Regions from separate parts of the Paenibacillus sp. V4I5 genome, predicted to be linked through region 1. Evidence: riboswitches for the same ligand, from Rfam matches in the RefSeq annotation. Region 1 holds a riboswitch; each other region holds the start of a gene.
What was found. A riboswitch is a leader RNA that binds a small molecule or an ion and turns the genes downstream of it on or off. The one in region 1 is predicted to bind cobalamin.
Positions count from the first base shown of each region.

Region 2: linked by a shared signal. The riboswitch ahead of QFZ78_RS30950 ((2Fe-2S) ferredoxin domain-containing protein) and the one ahead of cobJ (precorrin-3B C(17)-methyltransferase) in region 1 are both predicted to bind cobalamin.
Region 3: linked by a shared signal. The riboswitch ahead of QFZ78_RS16810 (ABC transporter substrate-binding protein) and the one ahead of cobJ (precorrin-3B C(17)-methyltransferase) in region 1 are both predicted to bind cobalamin.
Region 4: linked by a shared signal. The riboswitch ahead of QFZ78_RS30970 (energy-coupling factor ABC transporter permease) and the one ahead of cobJ (precorrin-3B C(17)-methyltransferase) in region 1 are both predicted to bind cobalamin.

Region 1 covers NZ_JAUSZB010000002.1:1,681,032-1,688,861, forward strand. The annotation lists gene QFZ78_RS09780 (cobalt-precorrin-5B (C(1))-methyltransferase) at 1-43, opposite strand, end outside; gene QFZ78_RS09785 (precorrin-8X methylmutase) at 49-699, opposite strand; gene cobK (precorrin-6A reductase) at 705-1,481, opposite strand; gene QFZ78_RS09795 (sirohydrochlorin chelatase) at 1,478-2,410, opposite strand; gene cobJ (precorrin-3B C(17)-methyltransferase) at 2,430-4,124, opposite strand; cobalamin riboswitch at 4,266-4,467, opposite strand; gene QFZ78_RS09805 (hypothetical protein) at 4,511-4,741, opposite strand; gene QFZ78_RS09810 (guanylate kinase) at 4,906-5,484, shown strand; gene QFZ78_RS09815 (hypothetical protein) at 5,552-5,977, opposite strand; gene QFZ78_RS09820 (SRPBCC family protein) at 6,056-6,532, opposite strand; gene QFZ78_RS09825 (MBL fold metallo-hydrolase) at 6,541-7,620, opposite strand.
Region 2 covers NZ_JAUSZB010000002.1:6,302,382-6,310,211, forward strand. The annotation lists gene QFZ78_RS30905 (phosphatidylglycerophosphatase A family protein) at 1-138, opposite strand, end outside; gene QFZ78_RS30910 (hypothetical protein) at 143-337, opposite strand; gene QFZ78_RS30915 (GerMN domain-containing protein) at 667-1,629, shown strand; gene rph (ribonuclease PH) at 1,826-2,584, shown strand; gene QFZ78_RS30925 (XTP/dITP diphosphatase) at 2,568-3,215, shown strand; gene asnB (asparagine synthase (glutamine-hydrolyzing)) at 3,267-5,111, opposite strand; gene QFZ78_RS30935 (hypothetical protein) at 5,290-5,646, shown strand; gene QFZ78_RS30940 (DUF4023 family protein) at 5,693-5,806, shown strand; gene QFZ78_RS30945 (hypothetical protein) at 5,971-6,102, shown strand; cobalamin riboswitch at 6,237-6,439, shown strand; gene QFZ78_RS30950 ((2Fe-2S) ferredoxin domain-containing protein) at 6,472-6,840, shown strand; gene QFZ78_RS30955 (energy-coupling factor ABC transporter ATP-binding protein) at 7,212-7,830, opposite strand, start outside.
Region 3 covers NZ_JAUSZB010000002.1:3,275,035-3,282,864, reverse strand. The annotation lists gene QFZ78_RS16845 (MFS transporter) at 1-1,294, shown strand, start outside; gene cysK (cysteine synthase A) at 1,378-2,289, shown strand; gene QFZ78_RS16835 (hypothetical protein) at 2,457-2,753, shown strand; gene QFZ78_RS16830 (Lrp/AsnC family transcriptional regulator) at 2,938-3,429, shown strand; gene QFZ78_RS16825 (aminotransferase class I/II-fold pyridoxal phosphate-dependent enzyme) at 3,445-4,650, shown strand; gene QFZ78_RS16820 (aspartyl-phosphate phosphatase Spo0E family protein) at 4,719-4,985, shown strand; gene QFZ78_RS16815 (type 2 periplasmic-binding domain-containing protein) at 5,047-5,574, shown strand; cobalamin riboswitch at 5,607-5,760, shown strand; gene QFZ78_RS16810 (ABC transporter substrate-binding protein) at 5,913-6,923, shown strand; gene QFZ78_RS16805 (FecCD family ABC transporter permease) at 6,925-7,830, shown strand, end outside.
Region 4 covers NZ_JAUSZB010000002.1:6,310,387-6,318,216, forward strand. The annotation lists gene QFZ78_RS30955 (energy-coupling factor ABC transporter ATP-binding protein) at 1-43, opposite strand, end outside; gene cbiQ (cobalt ECF transporter T component CbiQ) at 60-848, opposite strand; gene QFZ78_RS30965 (energy-coupling factor ABC transporter substrate-binding protein) at 845-1,129, opposite strand; gene QFZ78_RS30970 (energy-coupling factor ABC transporter permease) at 1,151-1,906, opposite strand; cobalamin riboswitch at 2,054-2,247, opposite strand; tRNA gene QFZ78_RS30975 (tRNA-Arg) at 2,360-2,433, opposite strand; gene QFZ78_RS30980 (hypothetical protein) at 2,591-3,508, shown strand; gene tig (trigger factor) at 3,619-4,920, shown strand; gene clpP (ATP-dependent Clp endopeptidase proteolytic subunit ClpP) at 5,120-5,710, shown strand; gene clpX (ATP-dependent protease ATP-binding subunit ClpX) at 5,723-6,991, shown strand; gene ispG (flavodoxin-dependent (E)-4-hydroxy-3-methylbut-2-enyl-diphosphate synthase) at 7,088-7,830, shown strand, end outside.

The DNA.
Region 1 (7,830 bases):
TGGTGTAGCCGTGGCGCAGGGGCTTGCCCGGTTCTTCCACCATCGGCGCTACTCCTTACGCGTCGCCATAATCGACAGCGCGTTGACTGCTGCAACGGCAACGGGACTGCCGCCTTTACGGCCAACGTTCGTGATGAACGGAATGTCCAGCTTGGCTAGTTCATCCTTCGATTCCGCTGCGGAAACGAATCCAACAGGCACACCGACGATGAGCCCCGGCTTCGCAATTCCTTCTTTGACGAGTCGAATCAGCTCCAGCAGGGCTGTCGGTGCGTTCCCGATGGCATAAATAGCTCCATCTGCTTCCTTAATCGCTTTGCGAATTGAAATAATCGCCCGTGTCGTGTTCAGACGCTTGGCTTCCTCCATGACATCCTTATCCGAGATATACACTCTGACATCGCCGCCGAATTGCTCAATACGCGGCTTACTAATGCCGACTTGTACCATCTGAACGTCAGCCACAACGATTTTACCAGCCCGAATGGCTGCAATACCTGCTTCGATTGCTCTCGGGTGAAAAACAAGACTGCGTCCTAATTCAAAATCCGCTGAAGCATGAATCACACGCTGTACAACTGGATATTGCTCCGGAGTAAACGTATGCTCGCCTAATTCTTCTGTAATCATCTCAAAGCTTTTCTCTTCAATTTCTTGTGGTTGTACCGTTAATGGTTTAAAATCCGTATGAAAATCCATCCTATTTAGCCCTCCTTATGAATGCTATCGTTTATAAATTGTATAACGCCTTGAAAGTCAGAATAGAGCGTCCCATATTCAAGTTCAGGTCTGCCTATCACAATACTCGGAATACCCATTTCCAGCGCTGCTTCAAGCTTCTCATCCACCGCTCCGACTTTCCCGCTTTCTTTCGTTATCATCAAGGTAACTTTGTAATGGTCATAAAGAGCTTTATTTAACTCTTTGGAAAAAGGGCCTTGCATAGCCACAATATTTTTCTGCTCAATACCCAGTTCTTCACATTTCTCCATATTATCTTGGCGAGGAAGCATCCGCGCAATGAGCTTCGTATCGGGAAGCCCAATCAGACGATCAGCAAAAATCTTCAACGTTTTGCTGCCGGTAGTCAGCATAATGCTGCCGCGCTTTTCAGCCGCTAACTCTGCAGCCTGTTTATAATCATCAACCGTCGTGATGAGCGTTCCCTGCTCGATGGACAAGCTTTGACGTTCGAAACGCACATAAGGTACAGCAGCCAGTTTAGCAGCCGCCATCGCATTCTTCGACGCTTCCTCAGCAAACGGATGGGTCGCATCAACAACCACGCGTAAGCCTTTATCTTGAATTAGCTGGTTCATATCTTCCGCGGTCAGGCGACCTGTGAGTACTGGAAGCCCTTCCGCCTCCATGCTCTTCGCTGCGCTTTCGGTCACAACTGTTGTGAGAACAGCATATCCTTCTGCGCGAATTCCTAACGCCAGCTCCCTAGCGTCACTCGTACCTGCAAGAACGAGAATCATCGTCTGTCACCTCTTGAATGAGCATGAACATGGTCATGATGATCGTGATCGTGGTCATGCTCGTGTTTGTGATCATGGTCGTGATGGTCGTGATGGTGATGATCGTCATGATGGTGATGATGATCGATATGCTTCATCGCCTCTAGACGATATTGGCACATGTCGCAGTTCATCTTCACTTCATCCTGAAGCGCTTCCTGCGCTCGTCCAATCAGAATCTCTTGCAGCAGTGGATGGAAGCCAAAATAAGGAGCCATCTGGAATTGTTTATCTGGATATGTCTCCCGATATCCTTGAACCATTTGATCCATACGTTGAATCAAAACGCCTGTGAACAGGAAATAAGGCAAAATGATTACCTTCTTCGCACCGAGCAGCAAACAGCGCTCAATCCCATCATCCATCAGAGGTGCTGTAACTCCAATAAAGGCTGTTTCCACCCATTTTACCTGAAGCTTCTCCCAGAATAAGCGAGAGATTTTAAACAGATCGCTATTCGCGTCTGCATCACTGCTTCCACGCCCAACAATAAGTAAAGCTGTTTCACCTAAGTCCTCTTTCACTTGAACTCCGAGATCTTCTACCCTGGAGGATAAAATATCGAGAATTTGTTCGTGTACCCCAATAGGTCTGCCGTATGTAAATTTCACAAAAGGATATTTTAATTTCGCATCATCAATAGAAGATGGGATATGAATTTTCGCATGCCCGGCCGCAAATAAGATAATCGGAATGACCACGATATGAGTAGCCCCTATTTCTACACAGCGATCAATTCCTTGCATGATCGTTGGTTGAACAAATTCTAGGAAACAGGTCTCTACAATTTGCTCTTTCATCTTACTCGCTATTTCCGAAACAAAGAGGCGAACTTCCTCGTTCCCGCCTTCTTCCCGACTCCCATGACCCACAAATAAAACAGCATTCATCCTTTATTTCCCCCTAATTCTAATCGCCGCAAATGGCATTTTCGATAACGAAACCTACCATTTCTTGATGGCGGTAGCCTTCAATTTCTTTAACACGCTTGAAAAATTTATGAAACCGTTCATTCGGATGTCCTTCTTTTTGGTAACGTTCTACAATCCTGCCAACTAATTCGACAAGCTCCCCAGGGTCAATTCCTTCTGCAACGGGCTGAGCCGCATGCGCATTTCGACCTACCGTTTTTCCGCCAAGAAATAGATCAAATTTCTCTTTACGGTAGACGATGCCGATATCTTGCTGAACAGCCCCATAACAAGCCATTCCACACCCATTGAACCCAATTTTCAACTCTTTAGGTACTTCTAGATGGCCAATTCGGTGATGGATGGCTTCCGCATAAGGAATAGATTCACCTTTTTCCAAATTACAAAAGTCGCATGCTTTGATTTGCGCAACATCGCCAATCGGAGACAACAATAAACCAAGTGCACTTAGCTCGGATGTAATCTGCTTAGGGTTATCGGTTTGCACACGAACAATCAGTTGATGATGCGGTGAGTATTCAATATCTCCACGATCCCCAACAATCTCGCCTAACGCACACAGTTGGGCTGCTGTTAACTTTTTATTCGCGATTCCGGGGCTTACTGCAAACTCAAAGATAGATTGGGTCGCATTCAGCTTATTGTCAAATTCAAAAGGCAACTCTTCATTCCCTTTGGATACTAGCTGCAAGGCTTCTATTGCAAGCTGTAAGGAATTACTAGGTGACAAAATCGGTGATGACTTCAGCTGTGAAAGATCTCTATTTTCAGTAATCTTATCATCCAAGAGTTCATCTTCATCGTCGAACTCCCCCATGGATTCATCCCAATCCTGCTCATCCAATTGTTCCAAAGCCCAAGGCTCAGCCTCGGATTTCAACCTTTGATGTGGTTTAAGCGGCTGTGTTTCGGCCCCTAATGTGTATTTCCGCTGATAACCGCGCGGTGTAATCATGAGACCGTCATACAGCTTGGTTGCGGAATTACCAATAATAATGGTCGTTAACATGCCAATATCATGATTCAGCATATCAGCCAATGTCGTCACAACAACATGCTCGCGATCTCGATACGCGCTTTTGACAATCCCAACAGGTGTTAAAGGAGAACGATACTTAAGGAGAATGCGCTGAGTCTCAACGATTTGTCTGGTCCGTCTACCGCTTCGCGGGTTATAGAGGGCAATAACGAAATCAGCCATCCCTGCTGCATCAACCCGCTTCGCTATCAGCTCCCATGGTGTAAGATGATCACTTAAGCTAATCGTGCAAGAATCATGCATAATTGGAGCGCCTAGCAGAGATCCAGCCGAATGAACAGCTGAAATGCCAGGAATCACTTCTACTTGAACGCCATCCTCACGGGTCCAGCCTTGTTCCATCAATACCTCATAGACAAGACCGGCCATCCCATATACCCCGGCATCTCCACTGGAAATAACGGCAACCTTCTTCCCCTGCTTGGCTTGCCGCACAGCCTCTTGCGCACGACTCACTTCTTCCGTCATGCCTGTTCGAACTACTTGCTGTTCGGTTAACAGACCTGAGATAAGATCCACATAGGTGTTATATCCGATGATAACTTCACTTTCCTGAATCGCTTCCCTTGCACGCTTCGTAATATGTTCAAAACTCCCCGGCCCAAAGCCAATAATGAGCAATTTTCCTGACAATTTGCATCACCCTTCCCCGTAATTACACAAACAAAAAAAGCATCCCTAACATAAGTCATGTTAGAAACGCTTGGTAAATTACTACAGTTAATAAAACCAGAAGTAACCGCTCTCTAACACTCCCTAATTCCACGTAGGGTAATTGTGTTGTTGAATTAGGCAGGTCTCCTGACTTAATCATCCCCTTGCACCTTCCCAGGTTGTTACCCAGTGGCATGTTGCAAGCAGTTTCCGTAATAAACGGCGATTTTTACAGTGGCGGGTCCGTGCCGGTATTTCACCGGTCTTCCCTTTTAACCATACACCCGAATGGATCTATGGCACCTAATTCCTTTGATATGCAATTACGATCATCCTAACCATCTATCGATTGGGTTGTCACGTATTTATTCATAGATGGCCTGGTAGAGTCCTTCCATCAAACTCTGGTAACTGCTTGGTTCAAAGGTCATCTCGGCAAAAGAAACATGAATGACCTTGTTGATCGTTTTAACAATAAAAAAACTATCCTCCCCACGCTCCGGGTCAATATAGGTATAGCACTCTAAGTGATTGGTTCCGGTTTTTTGACGTAAAAATTCCGTTGCTTCCGCACTCAAACTCGCATATTTAGGCATAGTTAGATCCCTTTCCATTTAAACGATGTGATGCTATCTATTATAGCGTATTTTAACCCTTTGATTCCTATCAAAACGAGAAAGTATTTCTTTAATTTTCAGAATTTTCGTACTATAATGAATCTATCAAGATATCGCTTTCATTCTATGAAGGAGGAATTGATATGAGCAGTCATGAAACGAATGGATTGGTGTTTGTCTTTACTGGCACTAGCGGTTCTGGTCGTAAAACAATTGCCCATCACATTGCCAAAGAGCTTGGTTTCTCATCTGTCGTCTCCTACACAACTCGAATACCTAGACCCAAAGAAATCAACGGGAAGGATTATAATTTCATCTCACGCAAAGTGTTCATCGATAGTGACATTGCAGGTGAATTTTTTCAAACTGTTGAAATTGACGGGAATTTCTATGGGATCAAGAAAGCGGACATCGATGAAGCGCTTCGCAAAGACGGACTTATCTATGTCATTGTGAATCGTTATGCAGCTAATCGTTTCAAGTATACATTTGGAGATAGAGCTATCCGCTTGTTCATCTATGTCAACAAACAAACGATCATGGAACGCATGCTTGCTCGAAATACGCCTACTGACGTCATTGACCACTACATGAACCACTACATAGAGGAAGTCTCCTACCGCAAGGATTGTGAGTATGTTTTTGAGAATATGAATTTACAAGAATCGATCGACAAGGTGAAGGCAACCATGCTCGCTCACATGCAAACTACAACAAGTTAAGTGTGCTTATAACGCCAAGAGACCCGGTGATCAACATCACCGAGTCTCTTTTTTTACGATCCAACATTCATTTTAATGGGGCTTTTTTCCTCTTCAAGGCCACGAAACCGCCGAATAGTGAAACCGGTACGATGACGACAAAACCAATCAATTCGTACCATAACGGAATGCTATCATTGGTTAACATGGAATCAAATCCGATTGCAGCGCCGATGACACCAATAATGGCTGCATTGAAATATTCGGCGCGCTTCGCAACCTTTGCGGCGATGTATCCGCCAAGAAACGACCAGAACAAACCAACTACCAAAAGCAAAAGTAATAGGCCTACATTCGAATATATAACACTTACATTCTGCTCATCCACCGGGCGATTAGCAAAATATATACCGCCAATTAACGCAGTCGATATTAAAGTCCCCAAGTTATCAACCGCTATACCAAGCAGTACACCCAGAAAATGAAATTTCCGTTCACTTTTTTGTTCAACCATAGATTCTTCTTCTCTCCTGATCACTTCGATCTACCAGCCTTATCCATAATACCATGTGGCCGCTTTAGTATCCAGTTCTTACCTTGCAGAGCTTGCAGAGTTCGCAGTCTCTTCGGCAATCTTCTTCACGTAGTTATTGCGCTTTTCAAGAAATCGAGTCATATATTTTGCTAAAAACAAGTGATCGGCAAGCCTCCCCAATCCTCCAAGAGGTGAAGTGTAATCAAACGTATCCACCATCAAAGTGCCTTGCTCTACAGGTACAAATTCATGTGTATGACGAAATCGCTTGAACGCCCCTCTAACCATTTCATCTACAAAGTAATACGGCTTCACCATCTCTGTAATCTGGGCAGTCAATTGCTGCTTAATACCTAAATGATAAGCTTCCCAAGTCACTGTTTCTCCATGCTCAATCAACCCCTGTATCCTGCCTGCTATCGCTCGTTCCTTCGTATGAGAGGTTGATTCTGCATGGATATCTATACTCCTTGCCAAATCAAAACACACTTCAATAGGTGCATGAATAAGTAACTCCTGTCGTATTGTTGGCATTGAATCCTCTACTTCCACCAAGTTTCTATCGGATAATCCGCGGCATTCACAATAACAGTTTGACCTATTTTCGGTGTGACAATTGACACTTTACTAGCATGCGCTGCCCTTGTAGCACGCTCTACCGGATCTGTCCAGTCATGTAAGGCCAGCGTGAATGCTCCCCAATGTATCGGTATCATCAGCTTCCCTTTCACATCCATATGGGCTTGAACCGTTTCTTCCGGCATCATATGAATATCAGACCAGCGATCATCGTATTGACCGCACTCCATCAGAGTAAGATCGAACGGACCATACTTAAGCCCAATTTCTTTGAAATGAGGGGAATACCCACTATCGCCACTGAAGAAGATGCCCGCCTGCTTTCCTTTGATCACCCACGAGCACCATAAGGTAGCACCGCGATCCGTCATACTTCTCCCCGAAAAGTGTATAGCTGGCGTACAGGCCAACGTTAGACCTTCAAACGTAAACTCTTCCCACCAATCATACTCTTCGATCTTCTCAGGCAGCACCCCCCATCTGATCAGATGATCGGCAACCCCAAGCGGGACAAAAAACTTGTTCACTTTATGCTTTATTTTCATTATCGTTCCATAATCCAAATGATCATAATGATCGTGTGACAAAATAACAGCATCAATCACGGGCAGCTGCGCTATTTCAAAAGGCAATCCACCGCTATATCTTCCCTTCCCGAACCATGGAAACGGCGAAGGAGCTTTCCCGAACATGGGATCTAATAATAGGGCTTTGCCATCAATCGTTAACAAGGAAGCCGAATGACCAAACCAAGTCACTTTTGTTTCCAGATCCTTGGTCAAATTAGGGTTTTCCATCGCAAATTGCGTCTTTGGACGTCGATTAGGACTGCTTTTCGAAAAATCAAGCAAGATCCCCACCGTATTCCTGAAGCCCATATTCATCATGGTAGGAACAGGGTTTTCGAATTTCCCATTCAAATACTGAGAGGATCGAGAGAATACGCGAGCCTTCTCCTTCGATGGTTTCCGACCAAAAACAGGATAAACATTCATAAAAAGTACAATAACGCACATAATTCCCACTACGATACTCGTCAATATAAGTAACAACTTCTCTGCCTCCATGCTTAAACGTATTGGAATAGTCTTTTATGACTAGATGTATTAACGTAAATCCACATCGTATGGTTCCAAGATTTGATTAACAACCCTAATTCCAAGCATGGGCAATGCTCCTTAATCGGCTAGAAAGTCACATTTTTTTTCAAGATTAGGGACAATAGCACAATCAGTCGATTCGCCCAAACATTC
Region 2 (7,830 bases), 4.6 Mb from region 1:
AGAAATCGCGCCGCTGCCATATAGTCCACAGATGGACATAGCAATGGTGCGATGAACATTATAGGCAGGATCCTTCATACTAGCTAGAAGCTCGGAATCATGTTTGACCTTCTTTTGGAGCTCCATGAGCGTGGACATAACGTTATAGGTTTCTGTTATTGCTTAATACTCCAAGTAGAGTCGTTGTGATCGTTTCATAGGGAATTTTCTTAATTCCTTTGATTTCGACGAGTAAGCGAGCAACGGCGTCTTCGATGACAGCTTGGGAATAGTGACTAAAAACCTCTTCACGGAATTCGTTGAAAATGTTTGCTTTTTCTTTAAGGAATGTTCTCATTGAAGCGCCTCCAAATTAAGTCAATTCTTTATTTTTGAGTATAGCATATCTTTAAAAGATGCCGAAGGATTAACTCCCAGGATTTTTGTTTCAATGTGCTACAGGTTTAAAACCTGGTGCATGACTTTTTTTCAAATGTGGACAAAAAGTAGTTATAAATCGGACAAAGCCTCGTATACATAATAATACGAAAAAGCATTGTACAGGCCATACAAAGAAAATACAGGGCAGATGCTTCAGAAAGCTTCTGCGAAAACTTGGAGGAGGAAATAAGCTAATGAAACATCAACATTGGATTCGTTCAGCCGCTATCGCGGGGGTAAATTGCCTTGCTGACCACGGGATGTTCGGTTCTGGGCACTGGGAAGAAAAGTGACATCGATGCACCTCCGACAACGGGTGCGGAAGCTGACGCGAAGACGACATCAGCGGCCGTTACGATCGATATGATCGAGGACAATTCATCACAGATGACGGTTTATGTGAAAGATGCTAAAGGATTCGTTGCTCCACTTAGTCTTGGATTACCAAAAACGGTTTCTGTTGCCAAAACGACTCTCGAGTACATGGTGGACGGAGGTCCGGTTGCAAGTTTGCTTCCATCGGGTTTCCAAGCGCTGCTGCCTAAAGGTACGAAGGTTGTTAGTTTGAATGTTACATCAGACAAGCGTGCCATAGTTGATTTCTCTAAGGAGTTTCTCAATTACGATGGACCGAATGAGAGAAAGATTTTGGAGGCTATCACTTGGAATCTGACGAGCTTCCCAACCGTAGAGAAAGTACAGCTGCGCGTAGATGGAAAAGATCTGAAAGAGATGCCGAAAGGGAAGACACCGCTGGATACACCGCTTGCACGCTCTATGGGGATCAACATCGAGAAGGCTGAGGATGCTGAATTTGGTCAATCCACACCGGTTACACTCTATTTCTTGAATCAAAATGATCAAAATTACAAATATTATGTACCTGTTACAAGGCTCGTCAAAAGGACGGATGATGTCGCGAAAGCGGTTGTCGAACAGTTGATCAAAGGTCCTGATCAGAAGAAGGGTCTGGCTGCTGTTCTGAATGCTACAACGGAAGTGAAGAGCATTAAGCCATCGGATGGTGTTATAACCGTTGACTTCTCCAATAAATTCCTTGGCGCTGATCAGAAAGCATCCGCTGAAGCTATGCAATCTGTTATTCTTTCATTGACTGAGAACACAAGCTTTAAGCAAGTCCAAATTAAAGTGGATGGCGCTGTGAAACCTGTAACTAAAACAACTCATATTAATCCGGCTAAGCTTTAAAAAGCTTGCCCGGTTCTAACGACCTCTATGCAAGGCGCTGTCTCTGACAAGTCGCTTGCATAGGGGTTTTCTCAGCATTATAATCAATGTTCGGCATCATTGTTTTTGACTTAGGATGCTTTTCGCTGACTACTTTGTTACAATGGGGCGTAGGAACAAAGCTTCTGATGGAAGCAACAGGAGGAGAACAACATTTATGAGAATTGGCGGAAGAACGAATCAAGAACTGCGACCTATGAAAATAACCCCTCATTATATAAAACACGCGGAAGGCTCGGTGCTTATTGAGGTCGGGGATACCAAAGTGATTTGTACAGCGACAATTGAAGAGCGCGTCCCACCTTTTATGAAAGGTCAAGGGAAAGGATGGGTAACAGCCGAATATTCGATGCTGCCTCGAGCTACGCAGGTTAGAAATCAGCGTGAAGCTGCCAAAGGTAAGCTTGGTGGACGTACCATGGAGATTCAGCGTCTTATTGGCCGTGCGCTTCGTTCCGTGGTGAATTTGGAAGCTTTAGGCGAAAGATCCATCACGCTGGATTGCGATGTTATTCAAGCGGATGGCGGTACTCGTACAACGTCAATTACCGGTGCTTTTGTTGCTATGGCATTTGCCATCGATAAGCTGGCGACAGACAAAAAATTAGCCAAGTTCCCGATTAACGACTTTCTGGCTTCTGTGAGTGTTGGTGTTATCGGCCAAACACCGCGGCTGGATCTGAATTATGAAGAGGATTCACACGCTAAAGTAGATATGAACGTCGTGATGACGGGGCAGGGTCAATTCGTAGAAATTCAAGGAACGGGCGAGGATGCTCCTTTTTCCCGTAAGGAACTGGATGAACTGCTTGCTCTTGCTGAAACAGGCATCCATACGATGATTGAAGAGCAGTCTAAAGTATTAGGCCCGATCGCTGATCGCATTCGAGGTGTACATCATGCTGCTACAAAGTAATTTCGTTGTCATTGCAACGCGTAATGAGGGCAAAGTAAAAGAGTTTGAGAAGCTTTTTGGCGCAAAAGGCTACAAAGTTCGCTGCTTAACGGATTATACCGATCTTCCGGAAATCGTGGAGAGCGGAACGACGTTTTCAGAAAATGCACGGATTAAAGCGCAGATTATTTCGGCACATCTTCATGTGCCGGTCCTTGCCGATGACTCTGGGCTGTGTGTAGCGGCTTTAAACGGTGAACCGGGTGTTTATTCAGCCAGGTACGCTGGAGAGAACGCTACAGATGCGGACAATAATGCTAAGCTGCTGCAAGCATTAAGCGAGGTAGATTCTGTAGACGGATTACCTGCTGACGCAGAGCACCCAAAGCTTTTGAGCGAAGCTTCCTTTGTCTGTGCGCTTACACTCATCGATCCTGTAGCGAATGAAGTGATTGAAGCGGAGGACTCTTGCCATGGGTATATTATTGGGGAAGAACGTGGCGAAAGCGGCTTCGGCTATGATCCCTTATTTTATATCCCTGCTCTTGGGAGAACGATGGCTGAATTAACGATGGAAGAGAAGAATGAGATGAGCCATCGAGCCAAAGCTTTGCGTATGTTCTTGGATAGACTTCCTGATCAGAACGGGTAATAGCATGAAGAAAACCTGCTTCCACTTCATTGGTGGGTAGCAGGTTTTTTTTTATCGGATGGAAATTTTATAGGAACGTAACCAGGTATCCACTTGTGCCAAATAGGCAAATAGTTGAGGGCCTGTCATCAACTGACCAAACCAAGGGAGATCGAAATCATTCGACTCTGAACTGGCAAGTGCGCGGATTTTCTTAACATCAATGAAGGGAAGTAAGGGTGAGCTAGGGTCATCCAGAATTTCCAACACCCATTTTCTCACCGCTGCTAAATAATTAGGATTGTGTGTCTTTGGGTAAGGACTTTTCTTGCGAGTTAGCACATCGTCAGGAAGAACACCTTGGAGCGCTTTGCGCAAAATACCTTTCTCCCGATCACCCGATGTTTTGATTTCCCAGGGAATATTCCAGACATACTCGACAAGACGGTGATCGCAGAAGGGGACGCGAACTTCAAGTCCGACGGCCATACTCATTCGATCCTTTCGATCTAGAAGTGTCGGCATGAAGCGGGTAATGTTTAAGTAAGACATTTCTCGCATGCGGTTCTGCTGCTGCGTTTCCCCAGCTAACCGCGGCACTTCGCTGAGCGCTTGCTGGTATCGATTACTGACATACTCGACTGGTTTGATCCAATCTACAAAATCGGGAGCAAGCAGGTCGACTCGATTGTTCAGTTTTAAAGACCAAGGGAACGTGCCCGCAGCCAAAGCTTCTTCATTGTGGAACCAAGGGTATCCACCGAATATTTCGTCAGCAGCTTCGCCGGATATGGCAACCGTCGCTTCTTTTTTGATCTCACGGCAAAATAAATAAAGAGACCCATCGACATCAGCCATCCCTGGTGTATCGCGGGCAAATACCGCTGTTTTCAGTGATTCCACAAGCTCGGGTGTGTCGAATTCAATATAATGATGCTCGGTTCCTAGATGCTCCGTCATCCGTTTAATCCAAGGTGCGTCGGAATTTGGCTGGAATATGTTTGCTTTAAAATGCTTGTCATTATCTTTGTAATCAACGGAAAAGGTATGCAGAGCGCCTTGCCCGCTATTCTTGTAATGAGCAGAGGCAAGTGCAGTAAGCGCACTAGAGTCAAGACCACCCGATAGAAGAGTACAGATGGGTACATCAGACACAAGTTGACGCTGGGATGTGTCTCTAAGTAGTTGTTGAACTTGCAATGCCGTAGCAGCGATATCGTCGGAGTGCTGGTGGCTTTCGAGCTTCCAATACGTACGAATGGATAAGCCGTTGCGGTCAAATACAGCGCATTGTCCTGGTTTGAGCTCTGACATGTTGCGATAAATCCCATGACCAGGTGTGCGAGCAGGACCTACTGCGAAGATTTCGGCCAAGCCTTCCGCACCAACCTCTGCTTCGAAGTCGGGGTGTGCGAGTATGGCCTTCGGCTCAGAACCGAATAGAAGCACACTATTTTGATGAGAATAAAAAAGCGGCTTTACGCCAAGCCGATCTCTGACCAAATAAAGGGATTGTTCTTGATCATTCCAGGCCGCGAAAGCGAAAATGCCATTAAGTCGATCTACACAAGCTCTTCCCCACTCAATAAAGGCAACAAGCAGCACCTCTGTATCACAGGTCGTGCGGAAATGATGTCCACGAAGTTCGAGCTCCTTTTTGAGTTCAGGTGCGTTATAGAGTTCGCCATTATATACGATCGTATACGTGTAGTCTCCTTGTTTCCGTACCATGGGCTGAGCGCCGTTTTCCGGATCCATTACACTAAGACGCCGATGGCCGAGGGCACAATGCTGTGAAATCCAAGTACCAGAAGCATCAGGTCCACGCAAATGGAGCGTTTCCGTCATATTTTCTAGAATGGACGGGTACCCGGTCAAGTCTTTCCGCCAATCTATCCAACCCGTTATTCCGCACATAGACGTTCCTTCCTTTCCTTATAAAGAGAGCATGATGATAAAAGGTATGCAAACTCAAGGTATATAATGTCTGTCCAAAAGTGGATGGGCGCAGTCAACCGGACGGATTTTGTGTTTTATGGACAGGCCTGATACAATAAACCCAATTCTTACTTACTAAATGACAAAGGTGATGACAATGAAAAAGAAACACTCTAAAGCACAAATTGATTATCTAGCCTCAAGAGAGCATTTCCTGCAAATTAGTAACCAAGCGGATAAACGGATTGCGGAATTAAAAGAGGAAGGGAAAGAAGTTGGGCAAGCAGAGATGGAAGAAATTATTGAGCGTGTCGGCTTGCATCGTGCTTACAATGAACTTACCCAAGCCGAGAATGTCTTGATCAACTGGACACAAACAGCTATCAAAACCGAACCGGAATTTATTCAAAACCGCACTAATTTTGAGGAATTGTACGAAAAAGTCAAAACAGATGCAGAAGCAAGAGGCGCGATTCTTAATCTTGCCATGCGTTTAAATTTAGACCTCGTGTGACATTCTAAAGAGGTAGTGCCATTCTTTCTTCAGGAGGCGAATGCTCATGGATAGTCATTTCATTAGCAAGCTGCACGAAAAGCAGAGAAAAGCCAAGAAGAATCTCAAGACACAAGGGGACGGACGTCCGGAAAGTAATATGCCGAACAACAAGCACTAATGTCTAATGGCACCACCAAGAGCCTGCAGGGAGATTTCCTTGCAGGCTTTTGCTTTTCTTTTCCTTCGTTCTTTATGGGTATTATAAACAGCATATTAGAGGCGGTATCTCTCCATACTAATCAAGTGATCATTATTTCAACTTACAGGAGGATTAACCCCATCATGAGCAAAAAGAAAAGTATGGAACAAAGGACACAAAGCACAATCGATCATTCGAAGCAATCTTCTCGTATACAGTCCAACCTGGATTCAACAGAGCCCGGACATCACCAGCCGAATCGGCCTTCCGTTTAAGTTAATGATTTGAATTCGTGAATACAGCTTCCGATGTAGTCCCTACCATTTGGTGGGGGCTTTTTCCTTGTCTGTAAGTAGACTATGAGGTAAGATGATGATTGAGTTTAAAAGATTTCAATAAACTCGGGTACAATTTCATATTCGAAATAGGTGCTTACATTCCGCTTTCAAAGCGTAGGGTAAGCTTAAAAGGGAAGATCGGTTAGAAGCCGACGCGGTCCCGCCACTGTAACAGAGGAGTCAACGTCTCTATGCCACTGATCGACCGATTGGGAAGGCTGACGTATGATGAAGATCCTGAAGCCAGGAGACCTGCCTATTTCAGCAGCACAGTTATATACCTACGGGAGATAGGGAGGTGTTCTTATGAGTACGTGGGATCTATCAACAGTCCAACATCATGTACTTATCTGTAACGGGGGATCTTGCCTGAAACATTCAGGAGATGAAACAACGCTAGCCATCCGAGATGAAATTTCGAAGCACGGAGCCGAGCATCTTATACATACAACTCGGACTAGATGTAATGGCCGCTGTCAGGATGCAGGTGTTGTCACGGTGTATCCGCAAGGGATTTGGTACAAGGAAATGACACCAGAGACTGGGAGAAGGCTTGTTAGAGAGCATTTACTAGAGGGGAAACCACTCGAAGAACATATGATTTATAGCTTTGAGGAAAGCTTTGTGCCAACCGGAAAAGGAAATAAGGGCATTAGTCGCATACAAAGCAAATAATCAATGAATGAAAGTTTAAAAAGAGGGATATCTTCCTTAAAGCACGTAACCATAAGGACTTCCGTAATAGGGGGAGGTCCTTTTTGGTCAGAATTTATATGTTATAGGTAAGAGGTAAATAAAGCTTACTCCTTACCTATTCGTGCCTCCAGAATAAGCGCGTTTTCCGCGCTTATTCGTCATACTTGTTCATAATGGAACGGCAGGCCACTAAAGTGGATGAAAAGAGCTAAGCATTGAATGAACGGAACGAGAGGGCCTACCATTGATAGATGGATGCACGCATGTATACATGAAGAAGCTGTCCCTCTAACTATTTTATCAATGTTGGGACAGCCACTTTTAACTTTATATATATTCGTTGATGATAATTATAAATGGACTTTTTGTAATAATGTTGTAAAATCACGCACATTCTTGGGTGCGGATACGCCCTGACGGTTAGCTTCAGGCAATGCTTCCCACAAATCTAGCAGCATTGGCCTATCAAGACCAAGGTCTTTAATAGCCTTGCTATCTTTGAATATTTCATCTGGTGTGCCTTCCATGACGCACTGTCCTTGATCCATCACCAGAATCCAATCAGCCCATGAATAGGCTAGGTTCATATCATGGGTAGCCATGACTAACGTGATTCCGCGGCTATGTATACGGTTGATCTCCTCGACTAACTGTTGCTCCGATATACGATCTAGATAGGCCGTTGGTTCATCAAGAAGTAGAAGCTTTGGTTCAAGCACCAGCACACCGGCTAGGGCTACTCGTTTCTTTTGACCGAGGCTCAAGTGGTGAATGGGTGTGTGCGCTAAGTGTTCGAGTCCCATCGTTTGTAATATAGCTTCTGCTCGGCGAGTAATCTCAAGTTCAGGAATGGCAGCATTCCGCAGTCCGTAGGTGACATCCTCATAAGGAGTATTCAAAATGAGCTGCTGTTCAGGGTCTTGAAACACAAGTCCAACATCTTGACGTAATTGTTTGAGTTCTTTGCGA
Region 3 (7,830 bases), 1.6 Mb from region 1:
GTCGTTTGTTAAACAAGGTAGTGCAAAGGAAGGCACTAAAACCAATTATTTTGAAGACCGTGGAAGTGGAGCCGTCGAAGTCAAGAGTTCACAGAAAAAAGGCAGGCTTGATGCTCAGGCGATTCTTTTACTGATCGTTCATTCGTTATTTGGCAGTGCAAATGCCTTGTCGGGAACTTTCGTTGGTGTGTATTTGTGGAAGGCCAAAAATGACTACGCTTTAATCGGTTGGTTTACGTTAACCACGCATTTGACAATGGCGGTTACCTTCTGGTTAGCAGGGAAATGGGTAAAGGAACACAATAAAATGAACTGCTTACGGCTCGGTGTAGCATTTTCCGCGGGCTTTTATATGCTGGTATTATGGCTTGGAGCAAGCAGCATTCACTATTTTGTTTGGTTAGGAATGGTTCAGGGAATTTCAGCTGGGTTATTCTGGGTTGCTTTTAATGTTGTTTATTTTGAAGTGACGGACCCCGATAATCGAGATAGGTTCAATGGCTGGGTTGGGCTATTGGGTTCAGGCGCAGGCATAGTCGCACCATGGATATCCGGTTTACTCATCGTGAGTTTGGGAGATGGTGCTGGGTATCGATTAATCTTTTCCATCTCGTTAGGTATCTTTTTGCTAGGCGTGGTTATCAGTTTCTTTTTGAAAAAAAGAAAAGTACAAGGTACTTACGAATGGTTGTTTCCCTTTCGTTGTCTAAGGCAAGCTGAAACACCTTGGAAGCGCGTATGCTTAGCCTTGGTATTTCAAGGAGTTCGAGAAGGTGTCTTTGGTTTCATGATTGGACTTCTCGTCTATATATCCACATCAAGTGAAGCGAGCTTAGGGAGTTTCGTATTGATTACTTCTGCGGTATCCTTAGTGAGTTTCTGGGCGGTGGGACGATTTATAAAGCCACGTTTTCGTAAAATCAGTATGCTGATTGGTGCAACTATGATCGTAGCCGTTATTATTCCTTTTTTCTGGAAAATGGGGTATAGCACTTTACTTATTTTCGGCATAGGAGCTTCGCTCTTCTTTCCGATGTATTCGGTACCTATGGTGTCGGCAGTATTCGATCTTATTGGTTCAAATGAAGCCAGTGCTAAGCAGCGGGAGGAGTACATTGTACTTCGTGAGCTTTCCCTCAATATGGGGCGTGTGTGCGGTGTGCTCTTATTCATTTGTGTCATTTCGTGGAGTAAGGCGCCGCTTGTGATAAATGTACTGCTATTGCTCATTGGCAGCTCATCGTTGGTCAGTTGGTACTTTATGAGGAAGCAGTTAACGGTAATAAGAACTTGACATCTTTCGCGCTTCCCGATAAAAATGTGGGTATAGATTGTTTTATTGGGAAGAGGAGGGGGTAACCCTTGACACATAAAAAAATGGTGAATAGCATCACAGAGCTGATTGGTGATACACCGGCCGTGCGGATTAAACGATTGGTAGGTCCGAATGATGCGGAGCTCTACGTGAAGCTTGAATACTTTAATCCAAGCGGCAGTGTAAAAGACCGCGCTGCGTTTAATTTAATCGAACAGGCGGAGAAAGATGGACTGCTTCGTCCTGGCGCTACGATTATCGAGCCGACTAGCGGTAATACTGGCATTGGACTTGCCATGAATGCGGCTGCCAGAGGCTACAAGGCCATTCTAATCATGCCGGACAACATGACCAAAGAACGGATTACACTGCTCAAGGCCTATGGCGCAGAGGTCGTACTCACTCCCGCCGCGCTGCGGATGCCGGGTGCGATTGAGAAAGCCAAGGAACTGCGGGATCAGATACCTGGCAGTTATATCCCGCAGCAGTTCGAGAATCCGGCGAATCCAAGTATTCATCGGACGACAACAGCTCCGGAAATTCTGGAGCAAATGGATGGGCGTCTGGATGCTTTCGTAGCAACTTCAGGCACGGGAGGAACGATCACTGGAACGGGCGAGGTGCTCCGGGAGAAGCTGCCGGATATCCAGATCTATGTGGTGGAGCCGAAGGGTTCACCGGTTCTGTCGGGAGGAAGTCCAGGTCCGCATAAACTCGTTGGTACGAGTCCAGGCTTCGTACCGGCTATTCTGAACACAAACGTGTACGATGAGATCGTGCAGGTAACTGACGAAGATGCGATTCGAACCATGAAAGATCTGGCCAGCAAGGAAGGCATACTTGTAGGACCTTCGGCCGGAGCCTCGGTGTGGACAGGTATACAGGTAGCTAGTAAGCTAGGAGCGGGCAAGAGAGTGCTCTGTATTGCACCGGATACAGGCGAAAGATATTTGAGTATGGACATTTTTGATTGATTCATGAATAAGTTAGCACATATAAAATCGGCCCACCGGATCCAAATGATTCGGATGGGCCATTCTTCATTGTTTTATTAAAAAATAATGAAAGTATGTTGAATAAAAATGCAAAATTGAGTATAATTATAAGTGTGATAAGGTTTGAAATGAAGGGTGGAAATACTGTGAAACTAGCCTATATTAATGCGCTTCCTGAAGAAGGTCAATTCCAGGAATTTATACAGACATATACAGAAGAATGCATAACATTTGGAACTCAAGCGATTGTGAATTGGAACGATTTTCAATCGGAGCACGTTATCTCAGTTTATGATGAGAATAAGCTTGTCGGAATCGGTTGTATGGCGGGAGAATGTCATGTCCATGTGCGTCCAACGTATGAGCATCGTGAAATTGAAAGCATGATGAACAAATTGCTGCAATCCGAATCGAAGGTTAGTTTGGTTCACGGGCAATCCTGATGATGACTGGTAGGCAGAGGGCTACTCGGGAGATCCCGGTGGCCTTTTTCTTATTTGTGGGGCGGAAATTTCGATTATACAAAAATATTCCGCACTAAAACAAGCTCAGTAATTGAATTAGGACAGCAATTCATTGTAAGATTAAAGGATGAACGAATCAGATTTCAGAAAGGTAGGTTTAACCATGGATGCTTTGAAGCTTAATATTCTCGAACTACTGAAAGAAGATGCCCGCAGGAGTGCGGACCTGATCGCCACAATGCTTGGTACGGCGGAGGCCGAGGTTGCACGAGCGATAAGCGAGATGGAAGCGGATAAGGTCATCGTCAAATACGCAACAGTAGTCAACTGGAGCAAAGTGGATGACGAAAAGGTTACCGCCCTGATTGAAGTGCAAATTACGCCGGAACGCGGACACGGGTTCGATGCCATCGCGGAACGGATCTATTTATATCCAGAAGTCAAATCGGTTTATCTCATGTCTGGCGCCTATGATTTGCTTGTCGAAATTGAGGGCAGTTCCCTCAAACAAGTCGCTTCTTTCGTGTCCAACAAGCTTTCGCCGATTGATCGCGTGCTTTCAACAAAGACGAATTTTATATTAAAAAAATACAAACAAGACGGCATTATATTCGAGGATCAGGAAGACGATCACCGGATGCTCGTTTCGCCGTAAAGAAGAGGGAACGCCATGATCAAAGATGAGATAACGATCCAGCAGAACAAAGTAAAATCGATGCAGGACTACCTCGCTCCTGCCGTACGTGAAATGAAGCCTTCAGGTATTCGGAAGTTTTTTGATTTGGTTAGTAACAGCAAGGAAGATATTATTTCTCTTGGTGTAGGGGAACCGGATTTCTCAACACCTTGGCATGTTCGTGAAGCAGCTGTTCATTCCTTGGAACGCGGTAGAACGAAATACACGCCAAACTCAGGTATTCCTGAGCTTCGTGAAGCGATTGCCGATTACCTTCATACGTCCTTTAAAGTGAAATATGAGCCATCGAATGAAGTCCTTGTTACGGTTGGCGGCAGTGAAGCGATTGACTTAGCTCTCCGAGCTTTGATAACGCCGGGCGACGAGATTCTTATACCGGAACCTTGTTATATTTCGTATTCCCCAATCACGAGCATAAGCGGCGGCGTAGCTGTTGGGATCGAGACCTTCGCGAAGGACCAGTTCAAGCTGACTGAGAAAGCGCTTCGCGATGCGATTACGCCACGCTCCAAAATATTAATTCTCTGCTATCCTAGCAATCCAACAGGCGGTATTATGACCTATGAGGATTGGCTTCCGATAGCCAAAGTCATTGAAGAGAACGATCTTATTGTCATTTCCGATGAAATATATGCAGAGCTGACTTATGGTCAGAAGCACGTGAGCTTCGCAGCAATTCCTGGCATGAAAGACCGGACAATCTTGGTTAGCGGTTTCTCCAAAGCTTTTGCCATGACAGGCTGGCGGATGGGATATGCCTGCGGTCACCAGGAGCTGATTTCCGCGATGACCAAAATTCATCAATATACTGTGATGTGCGCACCCGTCATGGGGCAGGTAGCCGCTCACGAGGCGTTGACGAATGGCTTGGAAGAGAAGGATCGGATGATCGAGTCCTATAACCAGCGCAGACGTCTGATCGTAAAAGGGTTCCGAGATATTGGTCTCGAATGCCATGAGCCGCAAGGCGCTTTCTATGCATTTCCAAGTATTGTTGCTACAGGATTAACATCAGAAGAGTTTGCACAGCGGCTTTTATTTGAGTCAAAGGTTGCTGCCGTGCCTGGAGATGTGTTTGGTTTAGGTGGAGAAGGCTTCTTACGTTGTTCATACGCCTATAGTGTTTCTCAACTAAATGAAGCATTAGAGAGAATTGGAAATTTTATGAGAAAACTGTAATGAATAACGTAAATAAATATGTTCATTATTGATGAAAACTGGTATTCTTATAGTAAGGAGGGATGAGCATGGCTTTTATGGAATATCAACTATCAACCTATCAAAAACATTTTCAAATTCGTGAACAGGATTTCGGACAAAGTTGGTTGACCAAGCGTGCAAAGAAGCAAAACTCCCTTACCTTATTAGAAGAAGAGATTCATTCTCTACGACGCAGGTTAGAAAAGATGGTTTTTGATGGCGAAGAAATGACATCGGATTCCGTCGTTGAATTGAGCACAATCCTAGACCAAAAAATAAATGAATATATGCATAATGGGAAAAAAAGTCGGTGAAAACCGACTTTTCTCGCGACTATCGATGGATGCAGATAACAAACGGAGGTACGCTTACAACATGAAAGTGAAATGGCTGTTAGTTATGATGATGGGGCTTATGGTGATTCTAACGGGTTGCGGCGGGCCGAAGCCGGATGTATCTATATTTATAATGGGCTCTAATGGTTTTCCAAGTGAAGCGGGGGACAAGCTGGAGAGTTCCTTGAAGTCCAAGGTGGGCGAAGTTCCTACAGTCAAAATTAATACGTCGCCTATATTCTCGATGGAAAAAATGATTGTAGAGCTGGCTGCAGGAGGCAATGGCATCTTCATTCTTGCGGAAGATCAATTCAAATCACTTAGTAATCAAGCGGGTTTCGTTTCTTTGGATGATACGATCAATCCGGAAGATTATCCGGATGGTGTTATTCAAATAGCTGAAGAAGGCAAGCCTGCAGAAAAGCATCTTTATGGTATTCCTCTTGCAGGAAACAAATGGATGAAAGAACAAGGTTTTGAAGGAAAAGGCTTGGTGGCTTTTATTCCTCAAAATGCTCCAAAGTTGAACGAGTCGAAACAAGTGCTCAAAGTAATTGCACAAAAGTAACAAGAAGTCTATAATCGACAAATAGATTGATAGTAAAATATGCAGCCATAGGTGTTGGTTAAGCTCATTAAGAAGAGATTGCCACTTAAAAGGGAAGCCGGTTAAAGTCCGGCACGGTCCCGCCACTGTAATCCAGGCATGAGTTGCCGGGAGAGTCAGGATACCTGCCCATGGTGCCGTTTACGACATCCTTCGAGGAAAAGGATCGCGTTAAATCAGGAAGCAACCTTAGGGTTGCTGAGCACCGCGATTTATCGTCCCCTTTGTTCCTTCGAGAACAAAGGGGCTTTTTTGTTAGGGTCAATCGAAATAAATAGTTCAGAAAGAGGTTTTGTCAGATGAAAAGGAATTCAGTAAAAAAAGCACTTATTCTTACGTTAGCTCTAGTAACAGCAATCAGTCTCGCAGCTTGCGGCAAAAAGGAAACGGAAATGTCTGATCCATCTAAGCTTGGCGGGGAGGGAACGAAAGCTCCTGCTGCAACTTCGGCACCAGCAGCAGCCAAAAAGACGGTCTATCCATTGAAGATAAAGGATGCTACGGGTAAGGAGTTTACTTTTGATAAGGCGCCTGAACGTATTGCATCCGTGTCTCCGGCAGAGACTGAAGCCCTTTTTGCAATTGGGCTTGAGGCTAATATTGTTGGTGTATCTGATTTCGATGATTATCCAGAAGCGGCCAAAACGAAACCGAAGCTTGGCAGTATAACGAAGCCTAACCAAGAAGCAGTTATTGCAGCCAATGCGAATGTCTTGTTCACAGGAGTTTCAATGAAACCCGATACGGTAGAAAAGTTGCGCGCTTTAAATATTAACGTGTTTAAAGTGGAGCCGAAAACCTTGGATGATGCCATTGCGAACATTCAAACCTACGGATTGATTACAGATCATCAGGAGCAAGCGGAAAAAGTGGTTGCTAAGATGAAATCGGATCGTCAAAAGGTTGTTAATGCAGTGAAAGACGTCAAGCAAGAGAACAAGAAAAAGGTATACATTGAATTTGCCCCGGGATGGACAGTGGGCAGTGGCGAATACATGGATGAATTGATCAAGCTTTCTGGCGGGATTAACGTCGCAGGAGACGGAAAAGGCTGGTATCAAATCAGCGAAGAGAAAATCATTCAACAAAACCCAGGTGTAATTTTGTTCGCCAATGGGGTCGTCGATAGTAAAAGCAAGAAACCACTTGATGAAATTATCCGTACGCGAAGCGGTTGGGATGCCATTGATGCCGTGAAGAACAAACAGGTGATTGGCCTCGACCAGAACATGTTGAGCCGTCCAGGTCCAAGACTGACCGATGGATTGCTTGAAATGGCGAAAGGCATTTATCCCGAACTGGTGAAATAAAATGAAAAGAAAATTAATGCTATGGGGAGGAGTAGGGGTTATACTCCTTCTTCTTTCTATTATGGCGAGCTTGTCGCTGGGAACCGCTAATCTCCCGGTTTTGCAAATTGCCAGTATTCTCGCCAAGCACATTCCTTGGCTGGGAGATCACATCGATGCAACCTGGCCGCAGTCGTCGGAACAAATCATTAATAAAGTGCGATTTCCCCGTGTATTACTGGGGATTCTTGTAGGGGCCTCACTTTCCATTGCAGGGGCAGCTTTTCAAGGTGTGCTGCGTAATCCACTTGCTGATCCTTATGCACTCGGTGTATCCTCGGGTGCTTCTGTTGGAGCCGCATTTTTAATCTATTTTGGACTGCAAGTAGCGTGGTTTGGGCAGTGGTCGATTCCTATTGTTGCCTTTGTGACGGGACTTATTTCTTTATTTCTGGTTCTTAAGCTTGCCCAGATCGAAGGGAAGCTGAAGATGGAGACGCTTATTTTATCAGGCGTGGTCATGCAGGCCTTTCTAGGGGCAATCGTATCATTCATGGTGTCTATTTCCAATCAAGTCATTAATGAAATTATTTTCTGGCTAATGGGCAGCTTGGCCATGCGAGGTTGGTCGTATACCTATATCATCTCACCCTATTTAATTATCGGTTTTGTCGTGCTGCTTAGCTATGCAAGGTCGTTAAATTTACTGGCTCTTGGTGAGCGGCAGGCGTCACATCTTGGTGTGAATGTGGAGCGGACGAAGCTGATTGTGCTTATAGTAGCAACTTTCATAACGGCTGCAGCGGTATCTGTTGCTGGTGTTATTGGCTTTGTAGGACTCATCGTACCGCATTTGGTGCGACTATTGGTAGGTCCGGATTATCGGTTGATTATTCCTTTATCCGCCATTGGCGGGGGGATTTATGTC
Region 4 (7,830 bases), 4.6 Mb from region 1:
GATAGCTGAAACTTACTTCTAAGGTTTCTAAAATCGTGCTCATCGGTACTCCTCCAATTTCAATGCAGCCAAATTTCGAGCAGCAGTAAGAGTGTGAACCCTACATAACTTTCCAATTTATATCGAAAAGGTACAGGATTAGCTCGGTAAGGCACCATATGAATGTCATCCGTAAAACCTCGGGAGACAAGGCCATTTGACAATGATTTATACCGCTGCATCGTTTTGATAAACATTTGAACAATTATAATGGCTGTATCCTTTAATCTATTTTGGAAACCGGTCTGACCGCCTCTTGATTGCTGAGCTAGATACATGTTATTGGCTATTTCAAATAGGATGAACAGAAACCGATACATAATAAGCATAATTTCCAGAACCAGCTTGGGAACACGAACTTTTTGTAAGACTTGCAGCAATTCAGAAAAAGGAGTGCTGAACATAATAAAGGACACGCAACTTAAGCTCGCTATAATACGAATGAATAATTTTCCAATTAGCAAAAGACCTGTTGAAGTAACGGACAATTTCCAGTCCATGAATATAAAGGCCGCCACCTCATGAATATCAGGCATGGCTTCTGGCAGAGGACGGATCTCTACGACTAATGCGGGTACACTCCCCACAAAAAAAAGGCATGCAGCACCGATGACAGTTACATAATATTTGATCGGAACGCGAGCGTAGCCAACCGTCCATAGAGTCATCCATAACGCTATAAGCACCTGGACGGGTGGATGCGTTAGATAAGAAAACAGCAGCATGATAACTGCAAAACCGCACTTCCACATCGGTGACAGGGGGCGTAAGGCATTTTTATAAGATAGCGAATCGATTCGTTTTATCATTGGTTTTTGGATTTAGACGCTTTCCCTTTGAAAAAGCCAAAGGCAAACCCGATGAAGCCAGCGCCAATGGCCGCTTGTAAGGCGAATAGCATACTTTCTGTCTCAGCTGGGAGCTCAAATAAAGAAGAGAACCATGGCGTATAGGAAGGTTGAATACTCTGAATTAATTGTTCAGCGGCATCATCAGCTCCTCCAAATTCGCCTTGTACGAAAATAAGGGGCAAAACTGCCAGTAATACAACAGCAATCAGCATAAGGGTATTTAAAGTACGAGTTTTCATTGCTCAGAAGCTCCTTTCATTTTAGTGTTGTAGGATAGATAGTTCTTTAGGGCTGTAAGATTGTAACCAATTCCATATTAATACGGTTAAAATGCCTTCACTAATGGCAAGAGGGATTTGCGTAATGGCAAAAATACCGCCGAATTTCAAGAAGGATGCCATAAATCCACCTTGTTCAGCCGGGAATGCAAGAGCTAATTGGACAGAAGTAACAATGTATGTGGATAAGTCGGCAAGAGCAGCTGCCAAAAATATCGACCATTTTTGTTTGCAGGTTGTTTTCATCATGAACTTATATATGAAGTAACCAACTACTGGACCGGAGAGGGCCATTGAGAATGCATTTGCCCCGAGAGTCGTAAGTCCTCCATGAGCAAGTAAAACCGCTTGAAATAACAATACAATCGATCCTAGGACGCTCATAGGGAGCGGTCCAAACATTACAGCTCCTAAACCTGTACCTGTTGGATGAGAACTGCTTCCGGTCACAGAAGGAATCTTTAGTGCTGAAAGTACGAAAGTGAACGCAGCAGCAAGACCGAGCATAATTTTGAGCTCTGGATGTTCTTTCGTAATTTTGATAAGTGCTCGGACACCAAGAAAGAAGAACGGAAGGAAGGCTGCCCACCAAAATATAGCCCAACCTACGGGGAGAAATCCTTCCATAATGTGCATGCCGTAGACGGTTTGCGGTTCATTAATGAATAGATAAAGGGCTAACCCTATAACCACTAGTAAGAAGCTAACGACCTTTGTCTTTCGTGATTTTGTTTGCATGTTTTTTTAATTCCTCCTAATTGAAGTTCGAATAACAAACAAAAAAGACCAATCCTGATGGATTGGTCGTGGGTACGTACGAATAAACGACAAATATAAGCTACATGTCGAGAGACTTGACGTACACCGCTCCTTTCCGCGAAGGTTTCTGGGTGCATAAATGAAGGTAGGTCTCCTGGCTCTCGGATCATCGTATTCTTTCTGCCTTCCCTGAATATGCATCAAGTGACATGATAGAAAGAAACTCCCCGAATACAGTGGCGGGACCGCTCGGGATTTGCACCCGATTCCCTGTTACCCCTTGCTTGCTACGCAAGGGCACCTCATTTATTCGAAAAAATATGTAATTGAAAAGAGTATAGCACAATATGAAAGATTCGTAGCATAGTGAATTTTATTTTTCTTATAAACAAAAAAAACCGCGATTTCTCGCGATCCTTTGCCGTACATAAACGTCCCAGGAGGGATTCGAACCCCCGACCGCACGCTTAGAAGGCGTGTGCTCTATCCAGCTGAGCTACTGAGACATAGACCTCTTCTTACCTTGCGGATGTGATCCGTTTAGCGAAGCAAGAGTTATATTATCATATAGTTTCAAGTGAAGTCAACCCTATTTTAAATGTTTATTTTGCAATCACTTGGACAATCAAGTAAACTGTCACCAGCGAGACCAAGATTTCTGAGGTGATCATCATAACGGACCCATCCATCAATAACTTAATTCTTTTTCCGAAAACAGAGCAATATTACGAAGAGGAGCTGACTCGGTTTCTAAAAACAGAGCAGTATAGTGATGCACTCCAATTGCTAACCTTTCTACTGCAATTTCCGACAGTAGACCATCACAAAACCGAACAATGGGAAGCCCTGAGGAATTGGCTGTATACCATGTATCCGGAATCCATGTTCCCAATGACGTCTCCATTGGAAGATGATCCAGAGGAAGAAACGGATCTATTACGGCAGTACATACAAGAAAAGACAGCCGATGATGGCGCTTTTGCGCTTAAGCTTCTGAATATGCTAAGAGACGGTACATTAGAGCAGCAAGTCAATGCCCTTGAACAATTGGCGTTTATTGATCAATCTGACGTAAGCCAACGTGTAAAGGAGTGGCTAGGTGAGAAGCCGCGGCACCCTCACATTCAGTTTAAAGCTTTACAGGCTCTTAAACAGATGGGTGAGCGTGGATTTATCGAGTTCCCTAAGAATGGGGAAAAGATCCTTGTCGAGATCGAAGAGACACCGATGTGCCCGGAGGATTTTCCATCACGCATTCGTGATATGATTCGCAGGGTCGGGGACATTAGTGAAATAAGCCAACCTGATTTTGTTTATTTTGCCAAGCAGACTTGGCAGGAATTTCTAGCCTATGCCTATGGGACATCGATCTATACGGATTTACAGAATGCGGAAGAAGGCGCTGTTGATGTATGGGCATCTGCCTTGCATGCTATTCTACAAGAGAAATTATTTGGCAGTGTGAATCGGGAAGAATTACTAGACAATTACGGGATTGTTGATTCCATGAAGCTGCAGTGGAAGCGAGCTAACCTTGTGCTTCAAGCGTTTGTGAAGCAGTTTAATCCGGATCCATCATAAGGCAAGAAAGGTTGCCTTGAAATGAAAATCTTATATGGTATAATAGAATGGTTGTAATGAGAGTAACGTGAAAATATGTCATCGTACATTTTTGGAGGGGAAAGCATAAAATGAAAGCAAGTTGGGAAAAAATAGAGAAGAACGTAGGCGTTCTTGAAGTGGAAGTTGGCGCAGACCGCGTAGCAGATGCTTTGGATAAAGCATTTAAAAAGGTATCAGCAAAAGTGAATGTTCCAGGATTCCGTAAAGGGAAAGTGCCTCGTTCAATATTTGAAGCTAAATTTGGTGTAGAAAGCTTGTATCAAGATGCTTTAGATATCATTTTGCCAGAAGTTTATGTGGAAGCGATTGAAGAGGTTAAAATCGAGCCTGTCGATCGTCCTGAAGTAGACGTTGAGCAATTCGGCAAAGGACAAGTACTGAAGTTCAAAGCTAAAGTAACTGTTAAGCCTGAAGTAACACTTGGCGAATACAAAGGTATCGAAGTTGAAGCAGTAAGCGCAGAAGTTACCGATGAAGAATTGAATGAAGAGCTTACTCGTTTGCAACAACGTCATGCTGAATTGGTTGTTCTTGAAGAAGGACAAGCAGCAAATGGTGATGTTGTTGTCCTTGATTTCGAAGGATTCGTTGATGGTGAAGCATTCGAAGGCGGTAAAGCGGAGAAATACTCCCTTGAGCTTGGTTCCAACTCCTTCATTCCAGGTTTCGAAGAGCAACTCGTCGGTCTTGGTAAAGGCGAAGAGAAAGAAGTTAACGTTAGCTTCCCTGAAAACTACCACTCCGAAGATTTGAAAGGCAAAGCAGCTGTGTTTAAAGTGAAAATTCACGATATTAAACGCAAAAACTTGCCAGAGCTTGATGATGAGTTTGCTAAAGATGTGAGCGAGTACGATACACTTGTAGAGTACAAAGAAGAACTGAAAAAACGTCTTCAAGAGCGCAAAGAAAAAGATTCAGAGGCTGCTCTGGAAACAGCTGTTGTTGAAAAAGCTGCAACTAATGCTGATGTTGAAATTCCAGCTTCCATGGTAGAAGCAGAGCTAGATGTTATGGTGAAGGAATTCGAAAGACGTCTTCGCTCGCAAGGCATGACTCTTGAGATCTACTTCCAGTTCTCCGGTCAAAACGAGAGCGTGCTAAAAGAACAAATGAGAGAAGATGCTGATAAGCGTGTTCGTAACAACCTTGTTCTTGAAGCCATCGCAGCTGCAGAAAAAATCACAGTTTCCGATGAAGAAGTTGACACGGAGCTTGAGAAATATGCACAATCCTACCAAAAAACAACAGCAGAACTTCGTGAACTGTTTACTTCAAACGGCAGCCTAGAAGGTCTGAGCAACGATCTTGTGATTAGAAAAACGGTTGACTTCTTGCTTGAAAATAGCAAGCATGTTTCCGCAGCTGTATAAATAAGGTAAGTAAAGGCACGTACGTAAGCAACGTGCCTTTCTTTTACCCTATTTTAGCCCCCAATCTGTCCAAGACCATAAGAAATACCCTCATACATAGCAGTTCTCTGAAAAAATGACTTTGCTGTTCAAACGTGTTAAACTGTATCTGAATCTCAATTGAGAGAACTTGGCTATTGCCGCAAAAGGAGTTGGTACAATGAGTCTTATTCCTATGGTTGTTGAACAAGAGGCTCGTGGGGAACGTTCTTACGATATCTACTCGCGTTTATTAAAGGACCGCATTATCTTCATTGGGAGCGCTATTGATGACGATGTGGCTAATTTGGTCATTGCCCAGCTGCTCTTTTTATCAGCTCAGGATCCCGATAAGGATATCCACTTATATATCAATTCACCAGGTGGATCTGTAACAGCTGGAATGGGTATCTTCGATACCATGCAGTTTATTAAACCAGATGTATCTACGATTTGTGTAGGTATGGCTGCAAGTATGGGTTCTCTGCTATTAACAGCAGGTGCCAAAGGTAAGCGATACGCGCTGCCGAATGCAGAAGTTATGATTCACCAACCGCTCGGCGGTGTAAGAGGTCAAGCAACCGATATCAAAATCCACGCGGATTGGATTATCAAAACGAAACAAAAACTCAACCAGATCTATGTGGACCGGACGGGACAGCCGCTTGAAAAGATCGAAAGAGACACCGACCGAGATAACTTTATGAGCGCTTATGAAGCGAAGACATACGGGTTAATCGACGAGGTTATCACTCGAAACGACTTGAAATAAAGGAGTGATCCCATGTTTAAATTTAACGATGAAAAAGGCCAACTCAAATGTTCCTTTTGTGGAAAATCCCAAGACCAAGTTCGCAAACTTGTTGCAGGTCCGGGAGTTTACATTTGTGATGAATGTATAGAGCTTTGCACGGAGATTGTGGAAGAAGAATTAGGGCATGAAGAAGAGCTTGATCTGAAAGATGTTCCGAAACCAAAAGAAATTCGCAATATTTTGGATCAGTACGTAATCGGGCAGGATCAAGCGAAAAAATCATTGGCTGTAGCGGTTTATAACCACTATAAGCGTATTAATTCGCAAAACAAATTGGAAGATGTTGAGCTTCAAAAAAGTAACATCGTACTTTTAGGACCTACAGGAAGCGGTAAAACGTTGCTAGCGCAAACGCTGGCCAAAATTCTGAATGTTCCTTTTGCAATCGCGGATGCCACTTCATTAACAGAAGCTGGTTATGTGGGCGAAGACGTTGAGAATATTTTGCTCAAACTGATTCAAGCTGCAGATTATGATGTAGAAAAAGCCGAACGCGGCATTATCTATATTGACGAGATCGATAAAGTGGCACGTAAATCCGAGAACCCGTCCATTACAAGAGACGTTTCCGGTGAAGGTGTTCAACAAGCTTTACTCAAAATTCTTGAAGGTACGGTTGCCTCAGTTCCTCCTCAAGGTGGACGTAAGCATCCGCATCAAGAATTCATTCAAATTGATACAACCAACATTCTGTTTATTTGCGGCGGAGCTTTTGATGGACTTGAGCAAATTATCAAACGCAGAATCGGTAAAAAAGTAATTGGCTTTAGCACAGATGGGGCTAAAGTAGATTTGAAACCAGGCGAGTACTTATCCATGGTGCTTCCGGAAGATCTCTTACGATTCGGCTTAATCCCGGAATTCGTGGGTCGTTTACCGGTCATCTCTACACTAGAGCCGCTGGATGAACCAGCCCTTGTGCGTATTCTTTCGGAGCCTAAAAATGCGCTCGTGAAGCAATACCAGAAGATGCTTGAGATGGATAACGTCTCACTCGAATTTGACGCAGAGGCACTTGATGCCATTGCTAAAGAAGCTATCAAACGTAATACTGGCGCGCGCGGCCTGAGAGCCATCATTGAGAGCATTATGCTTGATGTGATGTTCGAAGTCCCTTCGAGAACAGACGTCACGACATGTGTGGTATCTAAGGAAACAGTTCAAAACAAGATCACTCCTGTTTTGACGACCAAAGATGGTGCGCAGACGACTGGTAAGAAGAAAGAAGAAAGTGCGTAACCCATAATTTCACAAATTACACACAGCCTCCAATCCGATCCCCTGTTAATGGGATTGGAGCGGAGGATGTTTGGTGTCATGGGGAGAGAAACTATAATGTTCCATAGAAAAGATACGCGGGCCGTTCGTGTAGGCGATTTGACGATCGGTGGCAGTAATGAAGTCATCATGCAAAGTATGTGTACAACGAAGACAGCGGATGTGAAGGCGACAGTTGCAGAAATCCTTCGTCTGGAAGAAGCTGGATGCCAAATCGTTCGTGTCACCGTGAACAACAAGGAAGCCGCTGAGGCCATTAAAGAAATCAAAAAACAAATTCATATACCACTCGTTGCAGATATTCATTTTGACCATCGCTTAGCGCTTGCTGCTATTGAGAATGGCATCGATAAAGTGCGTATCAATCCAGGTAATATCGGCCGCCGCGAGAAGGTAGAAGCGGTTGTTAAAGCTTGTAAGGAACGTGGTATTCCAATTCGTATTGGGGTCAATGCTGGCTCACTAGAGAATCATCTTCTCGAAAAGTATGGGTACCCAACGCCTGAGGCTATGGTTGAAAGTGCCTTGTTCCACATTAACGTTCTGGAAGAGCTTGATTTCCACGATATTATCGTTTCACTCAAAGCTTCCGATGTTCCTATGGCGATTGCAGCTTATTCCCAAGCGGCTAAAGCATTCAACTACCCACTTCACCTCGGGATTACAGAAGCTGGCACGCTCTTTACAGGGGCCGTGAAGAGTGCGGCAGGTATCGGAACACTGCTCAATATGGGACTCGGTAATACACTGCGTATTTCGCTTAGCGCGGACCCAGTAGAAGAGATTAAAGTAGCTCGCGA